DNA from 2 places in the Chitinophaga sp. CCNWYY40 genome. Region 1 is predicted to be linked to the other one. Evidence: riboswitches for the same ligand, from Rfam matches in the RefSeq annotation. Region 1 holds a riboswitch; the other holds the start of a gene.
What was found. A riboswitch is a leader RNA that binds a small molecule or an ion and turns the genes downstream of it on or off. The one in region 1 is predicted to bind cobalamin.
Positions count from the first base shown of each region.

Region 2: linked by a shared signal. The riboswitch ahead of V7S65_RS00080 (DUF5074 domain-containing protein) and the one ahead of metE (5-methyltetrahydropteroyltriglutamate--homocysteine S-methyltransferase) in region 1 are both predicted to bind cobalamin.

Region 1 covers NZ_JBBHLF010000001.1:203,855-208,264, reverse strand. Annotated here, with positions in the region: gene V7S65_RS00845 (acyl-CoA thioesterase) at 1-188, opposite strand, end outside; gene metE (5-methyltetrahydropteroyltriglutamate--homocysteine S-methyltransferase) at 209-2,500, opposite strand; cobalamin riboswitch at 2,694-2,894, opposite strand; gene V7S65_RS00835 (SDR family oxidoreductase) at 3,015-3,887, shown strand; gene V7S65_RS00830 (RNA polymerase sigma factor) at 3,986-4,410, shown strand, end outside.
Region 2 covers NZ_JBBHLF010000001.1:20,020-24,429, reverse strand. Annotated here, with positions in the region: gene V7S65_RS00085 (aldehyde dehydrogenase family protein) at 1-1,044, shown strand, start outside; cobalamin riboswitch at 1,209-1,420, shown strand; gene V7S65_RS00080 (DUF5074 domain-containing protein) at 1,596-2,726, shown strand; gene V7S65_RS00075 (helix-turn-helix domain-containing protein) at 3,481-4,395, opposite strand.

The DNA.
Region 1 (4,410 bases):
TCTATTTTCCCGGAAGATACCGTCACCATTTTTTTACGTGCAAAACGGGTAGCCGTAATAAACGCCACTTCATCCATGAGCGACATGGCCGTGCCGCCGAACAACGTATCGTAATGGTTGGTAGTACTGGGAAATACGGCTTTAAAGATCCGGGTTTCCGAATGAAGAATTTTTTCTTCTATAGTCATGTTTGTACTGTTTTTCTTTTTTATAAAGATGCTTTTTCGCGCATCACTTCCGCTGCCCGGACCATATTCGACAATGCCGCTTTTGTTTCCGGCCACTTACGGGTTTTCAAACCGCAATCAGGGTTTACCCACAGGTTGCGGGCTGGCAGCGTAACAGCGGCTTTCTCCAGCAGTGAAATCATTTCTTCCGCAGACGGCTGGCGGGGAGAATGGATGTCGTATACACCGGGTCCTATCTCGTTAGGATATTTAAAACCGGCAAAAGCATCCAGTAACTCCATCTGCGAACGGGAAGTTTCGATGGTAATCACATCGGCATCCATCGCGGCAATATGCTCAATGATATCGTTGAATTCACTGTAACACATGTGCGTATGAATCTGCGTTTCATCCTTTACGCCGCTGGCGGAAATACGGAACGCCTGTACCGCCCATTCCAGGTAGGCTGCGCGGTTTTCTTTACGCAAAGGTAAGCCTTCCCGGATAGCCGGTTCATCTATCTGGATCACTTTAATGCCTGCCTGCTCCAACGCCACTACTTCGTCGCGGATCGCCCATGCAATCTGGTTGGCGGTGGTAGAACGCGGCTGGTCGTCTCTTACAAAAGACCATTGCAAAATGGTAACAGGTCCGGTGAGCATGCCTTTCATCAGCTTATCGGTATGCGCCTGTGCAAAGCTGCTCCAGCGCACGGTCATGTTTGCCGGGCGACTTACATCTCCAAAAATAACCGGTGGTTTTACACAACGGCTGCCGTAACTCTGTACCCAGCCATTTTTTGTAAACAGGAATCCCTGCAGTTGTTCCCCGAAATATTCTACCATATCATTTCGCTCAAACTCGCCATGTACCAGTACATCCAGGCCAATTTCTTCCTGCCAGCGGATCACTTCTATGGTGGCTTTTTCAATGGCGGCTTCATATTGTTCAGTAGTCAGCTCTCCTTTTTTCAGACGCGCCCTTAACTGCCGGATGTCATCTGTTTGCGGGAACGACCCGATAGTGGTAGTGGGAAACAGCGGAAGCCCAAACTGTTGCTGCTGGATGTTTTGACGTACCGGGAACGTACTGTTCCTGCGTGCATCTGCAGCGGTAAATGCCGCTACCCGGTCTTTCACCTCCTTGCGGTGAATGAGTGGCGACGTGGCCCTGTTATGAATAGCCGCTTTGTTGGTGTCCAGCAATGCAGTGTTGCCGTTCACGATATCACGCAGGTCTTTCAGCTCCTGCAATTTCTGTTTGGCAAAGGCCATCCAGTTTTTAATTTCGGGAGAAAGGGCTGTTTCGTTATCAAGGTCGCACGGCACATGCAGCAATGAGCAGGAAGGCGCAATGGCAATACGGTCTTTTCCCAACACGCTTACTGCCTTTTGTATCTGCTGTAAAGATCGTGTATAATCATTCTTCCAGATATTCCTGCCATCCACTACGCCCAGCGAGAGGTGTAAAGAAGTATTGGCAATGGCTGTTTCCAGGATATCATCCAGTTGCAGCGGGCAACGCACGAGGTCGAGATGCAATGTTTGCACCGGCAATGCCAGCGCTACCGGCAGGTTCTTTCCATAGCATTCAAAATAAGAAGCCAGGAGAATATGCAGTTGCGGGAAGGTCGCGTGAATTTGCGCATAGGTATCGATAAATACCTGCAGGGCCGCTTCATCCAGGTCCAGCGACAGGCAGGGCTCATCGAGCTGCACTACTTCAGCGCCGGCTTTGATGAGCTGCGACAGCACTTCGAGGTATACCGGCAGCAGTTTATCAATCAGTGATAAACGGTTGAAGCCAGCCGTTTTCTCTTTTCCGAGTAACAGGAAAGATACAGGACCGAGGATCACCGGCTTGGCAGCATAGTTTTCTTTTTTTGCTTCGAGGAACTGGTCGGTTACTTTGCGGGAGAAGAAATGAAATGTTTGGTCGGCTGTAAATTCAGGAACGATATAGTGATAGTTGGTATCAAACCATTTCGTCATTTCCATTGCGGTGATATCGTCGCCATCACGCTGGTAGCCGCGCGCCATTGCAAAAAGCAGGTCTGTTTCCCGGATCTTTTTTTCCTGTAAGGTGCGGTAACGCTGTGGTACAGCGCCTACCATCAGGGCAGTGTCCAGCACCTGGTCGTAGAAGGAAAAATCATTGCAGGGAATCCAGTCGATCCCTTTCTGTTGCTGCAACGCCCAGTTTTGTAAACGGATATTACGGGCGGTTGCCTGTAATTCATCGAGGGTAATTTTGCCTGTCCAGTAGCTTTCGCAGGCTTTTTTCAATTCACGCTGGCTACCTATCCTCGGATAGCCTAAGTTGTGGATAATCATTACTGATTGTTTAAAAGGTGATACATGACGTTCACGCTCTTTTATATAGTACAGCAATGTTTTTGAGAAGATATATACGGAAGGAGAAGGCATGGTATACATACAGGAACAAGCGCATGATGTAATCATGCATACGCCTGTTCTTAGTAATTACCGATACCGAAACCTGACACGCTTCAATCCCCGAAAGCATTGTCAAAGTGAAATAAAGGCAGGTCTCCTGGCTTGCTCCGCTGGTAAACACCTTCCCATTCCTGTCAGGAACAGTGGCATATTATTTACCAGTTGCAGCATTACGCTGCCGGAAGCTTACAGTTGCGGGACAGCCTGTGATTTACACACAGTTCCCTTTTAATCCCGCTTTTCAGCGGGAACCATTATTTGCTTCGATTAGTAATACATAAAGAACCGGGGGCGAAGATAGTAAATCCCCGCAACTATCAAATCCGTTTCGTTTTCTTACAATTTCCTGCCTGGCGGAAAGCCGAGTTTTACATCATAAAAACAAACAGCTATGAAACAGGCAAATATTCTGATCACCGGCGCTACCGGGCATATTGGTACTACACTGGCCAAACATTTATCTGCACAGGGCGTTCCGTTCCGCGCCATGGTGCGTACAACAGACCATCTCGCAAACACGATCGCCGCCTTACCCGGCGCTGAAATAGTAACCGGCGATTTTAACAATGCAAACAGCTTAGCCCTTGCACTGAAAGGTATAGAACGCGCTTTCCTGCTCACCAATTCTTCTGAAGAAGCAGGGAAACTGCAAAGCAATTTTGTAACCGCTGCTGTTAAAAGCGGGTTACCACATATCGTAAAGCTCTCCCAGCTTCATGCAGCTGCGCAATCGCCCGTACGTTTTTTACGGTACCATGCCGCCGTAGAAGAAGAGATCCGCTTATCCGGTATGGCCTACACTTTCCTGCGGCCCAATTTATTTATGCAGGGGTTGCTGGGCTTCCGCGAAACAATTGCCACGCAAAATAAATTCTTTGCCACCGCCGGCAATGCTTCCATCAGCGTGGTAGACACCCGCGACATTGCCGCCGTTGCTGCTGCCGCCCTCACCACCAGCGGGCATGAAGGCAAAACCTATGATATCACCGGGCCACAACCGCTCACCCATGCAGCGCTGGCCGAAAGCCTGTCACACGCATTGGGGCGTACCATCCGCTACATCAACGTTACCGATGCGGAACTGCTGCCCGCCCTTTTGCACGCAGGATTTCCCGCCTGGCAGGCGGAGGGGCTTATTGAAGACTATGCCCATTACGCCCGCGGCGAAGCAGCGGCTGTTTCCACAGCGGTAATGGACGTAACGGGGAAGCCGGCGCGTGATTTCGCGGCATTTGCCACTGAATATGCGCCCCTGTTTTCCTGACGACCATGCGGAGGGGGAACACTTCCCCCTCCTTTTCCGCAAAAATTTGCAGAAATTTTCCGCCAATTGCTTACTTTAGTTATCAAATAGAGCATCCAGTGAGCAATGAAGAAGCGGTTCTGCTGCAACGACTGCAGCAAGGGGATACTGAAGCGTATATCACCTTATATGACCAGTATTACCCTTCACTTTACACGTATATTCTCCACTTCATCAATATCCCGGAACTGGCCGAAGATGCACTGCAGGAAGTGTTTATAAAGATCTGGGAGATTAGGGAGCGGATCAACCCTGAATTATCATTCAGTGGTTATCTGTACCGTATTACCCGGAATCATGTATTTAAGCTGATGAAGAAGATCAGCGCCGACGCCGCCCTCCGTTTACAGGTAATGCAGGAACTACAGCAGCAAACGGAAGATGCGGATACCGCTTTATTATGGAAACAATATGAATCTTTACTCCATAAAGCCATTGCACAATTGCCCCCTCAGCGGCAAAAGGTGTTCAGGCTATGCCGCGA
Region 2 (4,410 bases), 180 kb from region 1:
ACGGATACACTAAAGGAAAAAATCTCTTACGAACCACTGGGGGTTATCTGCAATATCTCTGCCTGGAACTATCCCTACCTGGTAGGCGTAAATGTTTTTATTCCCGCGCTGCTGGCCGGTAACACCGTATTGTACAAACCCTCGGAATACGCTACCCTCACGGGTATGGAAATAGAGAAACTTTTCTATTACGCCGGCCTTGAACAAAATGCTTTCAAAATAGCCATTGGTGGAAAAGCCACCGGCGAAAACCTGATGGACCTGCGCGTGGATGGTTACTTCTTTACCGGCTCCTATAAAACCGGTAAATACATCTATGAAAAAGTAGCGTCCAGGATGTTGCCCTGTCAACTTGAACTTGGCGGCAAAGATCCGCTTTATGTAACAGACGATATCGAAGATATTGCAGCAGTGGCCGCAGCTACCGCCGATGGCGCCTTTTATAACAACGGCCAGAGCTGCTGCGCTGTAGAACGCATCTACGTACACGAAAAAGTATACGACGAATATGTAGCCGAATTTGTAAAGGCAGTTAAATCCTGGAAACTGGGATTGCCCACAGATGACGGCGTATACTTTGGCGCCATCACCAGGAAAGAACAACTAAAAGTACTCGAAAACCAGGTGCTGGAAGCGCGTGCAAAAGGCGCCACCCTGAAACTTGGCGGCCATATCATTGTGCATGAAGGCAACTTCTTTGAGCCCACCATCCTCACAGATGTGGATCACAACATGAAAATTATGCAGGAAGAAAGCTTTGGTCCGGTGATAGGCATCATGAAAGTAAGCAGTGACAAAGAAGCCATCGAACTGATGAACGATACGGAGTACGGGCTCACTGCTTCGGTATACTCTTCCAACGGGGAACGTGCGCAGGAAATTCTTTCACAGGTAAATGCAGGCACCGGCTACTGGAATTGCTGCGACCGGGTTACAGCAGGACTACCGTGGGCAGGCAGAAAGCATTCAGGTTTTGGCGCAACGTTATCGCACCAGGGATTGAGGGCGTTTACGAAAACAAAGGCGTGGCAGATGAAAGGATAAGTTTTATATACGTGCTTTTTACGAAAGCGTGATGCAATGTTGAATTGTATCACGCTTTTTTTATTGGGGCCACAAAGGGGCCAACATACGGGCCATAAAGGAGCCATCCATCCATTGCCCACACCCTCCTCCACTTCATTTTGGCATTTATACCTAATTACCGTAGGTTTGCCTCCGCATTTGGTTCCGCCCCGCGGCGGATTAAAAGGGAATCCGGTGTAAAACCGGAGCTATCCCCGTAGCTGTAATCCTGCATTTATCGTCAGATAAATTGTTTTTCCGGATGAACTCCATACCACTGTCTGCCTGTCCGGCAGATGGGAAGGTCCCGGAAAAGCAGGTAAGCCAGAAGACCTGCCTTTTGTAATTGATCATTCAACGCTTTCGGGTGAAATGCCATGAATGTAGGCCTGCCAGCCATTTATGCGCTGTTATTCTTTTTCGTTTAGCCTTAGGCGTGATGCCGGGAGGATAACCGGTATTATGATCATTTTTCCAGGGTTCTTACCCCGGAGAAAAGTGCGTCGTATTTTCTTAACAAAACAATAAATATGAAAAAACAGTTATTATCCTTTCTGTCTGCAGCATTAATGCTGTTTGTTGCTTCCTGTCAAAAAGATGATGCCTTACAACCCCTCGAACGCCAACGTACCAACGAAGCGGGTACCGGCGGCGTTACGGCATCATTAATCGCCGGTAAATACGGCAATGGATTCTTTATCGCTAACGAAGGATGGTTTGGTCATGGTACCGGCGATCTGCATTTCTATTCCTACAGCGGCGATAGTCTTGTTTCCAATATTTACCATGCAGAAAACCCCACAGGCGCATTGGGTGGCCCTTCCAATACCCTGCAGTATGCCACTGTATTCAACGGCAAAATGTATATCGTTGTAAAAGCCGGCGGCCCACTGGTAGTAACAGATGCAGGCAGCCTGGTTGAAACCGGCCGTATCACTACCCTGCCAGGTAATGATGGTCATGCCTTTATTGGTGTGGATGCCACCCGCGGACTGCTGAGTGCAAGCGATGGCGTATATCCCATTACGTTACCTTCCCTTGCAGTAGGCGCTAAAGTAACTGGTGTAGCCGGTTACACCGGTGATATGTTAAAAGCCGGCAGCTATATTTTCGTGTTGTCCCAAACAGATGGTATCGTTGCTTTAAACAGCACCACGTACGCTGTAGTAAAAAAATTCGGCGCGGCTAACCTGGCCTTCGCTGCCGGTAAAGATGGCGGCGTATATGCTACCAACTCCGATTCCCTGATCCGCATAGACCCCGCTACACTGGTGCGCACTGCCGTGAAACTGCCTTTCACTGTACCGTCTCCGTGGGGAGCGTGGCGCCACGCGGCTATCACTGCCTCTACGACGGAGAATGCTGTTTACATTGTGCGTAACAACGGTTTTGCCGGTGGTACCCAATTGTACCGCTATATCATTGGCAACACCGCATCGCTTGCATCTCCTTTTATCACACTGCCTTCCGGCCAATATTTCTATGGCGCCGGTGCTGCGTATAACAAGGATAAAAATGAACTGGTAATGACTACATTGAATGGCTCTTTCACCGGAGATGTGAACAGGGTACTGATGTATGACGCTACTACCGCTACACTGAAAAAAACACTCACTTACAACGGATGGTATTTCCCGGCCATGCCTGTGTTTCATGAGTAGAGGATGAAATAAAGAGAGGGTGCCTCAAAATTTTTACGGGACAGAACATCTATGTGGGGCTTAGATGTCCACTTTAAAAGCAGGATGGTGAGACACCTTCTCTTTTTCGCTTCCCAATTATTCATCCATTAATTCCCTTTCTATCTAGAAGTCTAATTTACCGCCATACTCAAATCGAAATCTTCCTGCCTTAACCCTTCCGATGTAATTTTAGACTTGAACCTGGCAGCCCTGCTATTACATACATTTTAAATTCCGAATTGTGTTTTTATATTGTTCATAAAAGTTTCATCCTTTTTGTCTTTTCGACAAAAGCATTCTAGCGTCTTGTCCAATAACGTACCTCAGTTGATTTTTGCCGTCAGTTGAGGTTTCAAAAATAAACTGTGCAACTGCATCAGCAGATAGGGCGCTTTGGGTGATAAAGCGTTCCTAAAGGAAATGCCATTCTACCCTCGCCGATTAAATATTGATGATAAGTCCTTCTTGTTTTTGCGGAATTCTCATGGTTGCAATTACATTCCAACCTTTGGAGCAAATAATATCGCTGTTGCTCCGCCAAGTCCTGTAGATGATCCTGTGATAAAATAGTTTCTTCATAAAATGATTTAATTAATAAAGGTAAGTGTAGGCTTTCCGAAACTCCTTCTGGTTATCTAACCAGAAGTTAATCTTTAAATCCAATGGCTGTAACGCTATGCGATTTAAGCTATTTGGCACTTAAATAAACCAATACAAAATGTGATACTCACATTCAGTTAAATGACTGACGGAATTCAAGCGGTGTAATGTTCGTTTGTTTCTTAAAAAGCTTACTAAAAGACTGCGGATATTCAAAACCCAATTCATAAGCAATTTCACTGACCGTCATATTGGTAGAGGTTAGGATATGTTTGGCTTTTTCAATTAGTTTATCATGGATATGCTGTTGTGTGCTTTGACCCGTAAGGCTTCTAAGCATATCACTTAGATAATTAGCAGACATATTCAGTTCGGTGGAAAAATACTGGACAGAAGGTATTCCTTTTAAGGAAAGATTATTTCCCTCAAAATAATCATTCATTAACTTTTCAAAGTTGATAAGCAATTCACTGTTTGCTGTTTTCCTTGTTATAAACTGCCGATTGTAGAACCGGTTACAATAATTCAGCAGCAACTCAATTTGTGAGATAAGTATATCTTGACTATAAACGTCTATCCTCGAACTATATTCTTTTCGGATAGTGTCCATTACTTCTTCAACAATTGTTGCTTCCTTGTCGGAGAGGTGAAGAGCTTCATGTACAGCATAAGAAAAAAAGCCAAACTGAGTAATCTTTGCGGCCAAAGAATAAGCCCTTATAAAATCCGGGTGTATCAGCATTGTCCAACCTTGTAAGTTCACGTTGTCTGCGAGTTCAGAAACAATGACTTGATTGGGTCCGTGGAAAACCATTGCACCTTCCTGAAAATCATAGTAATGCTGTCCATACCTCATCGTACCAGTATAATTTATTTTCCTGCTGATGGTATAGAAATCATAGGTTTTGCTTCTTAACTTCTCCTCAGAGTAATTCTTAATATTTTCATGGTTAATCAAACTAATTAAAGGGTGCTGTGGCTTTTCCACACCTAATAAGTCATGATATTCTGATATTGATTTGATATGGTAAGGCCTCTCTGTTTTCATATTGATTGGGTATTT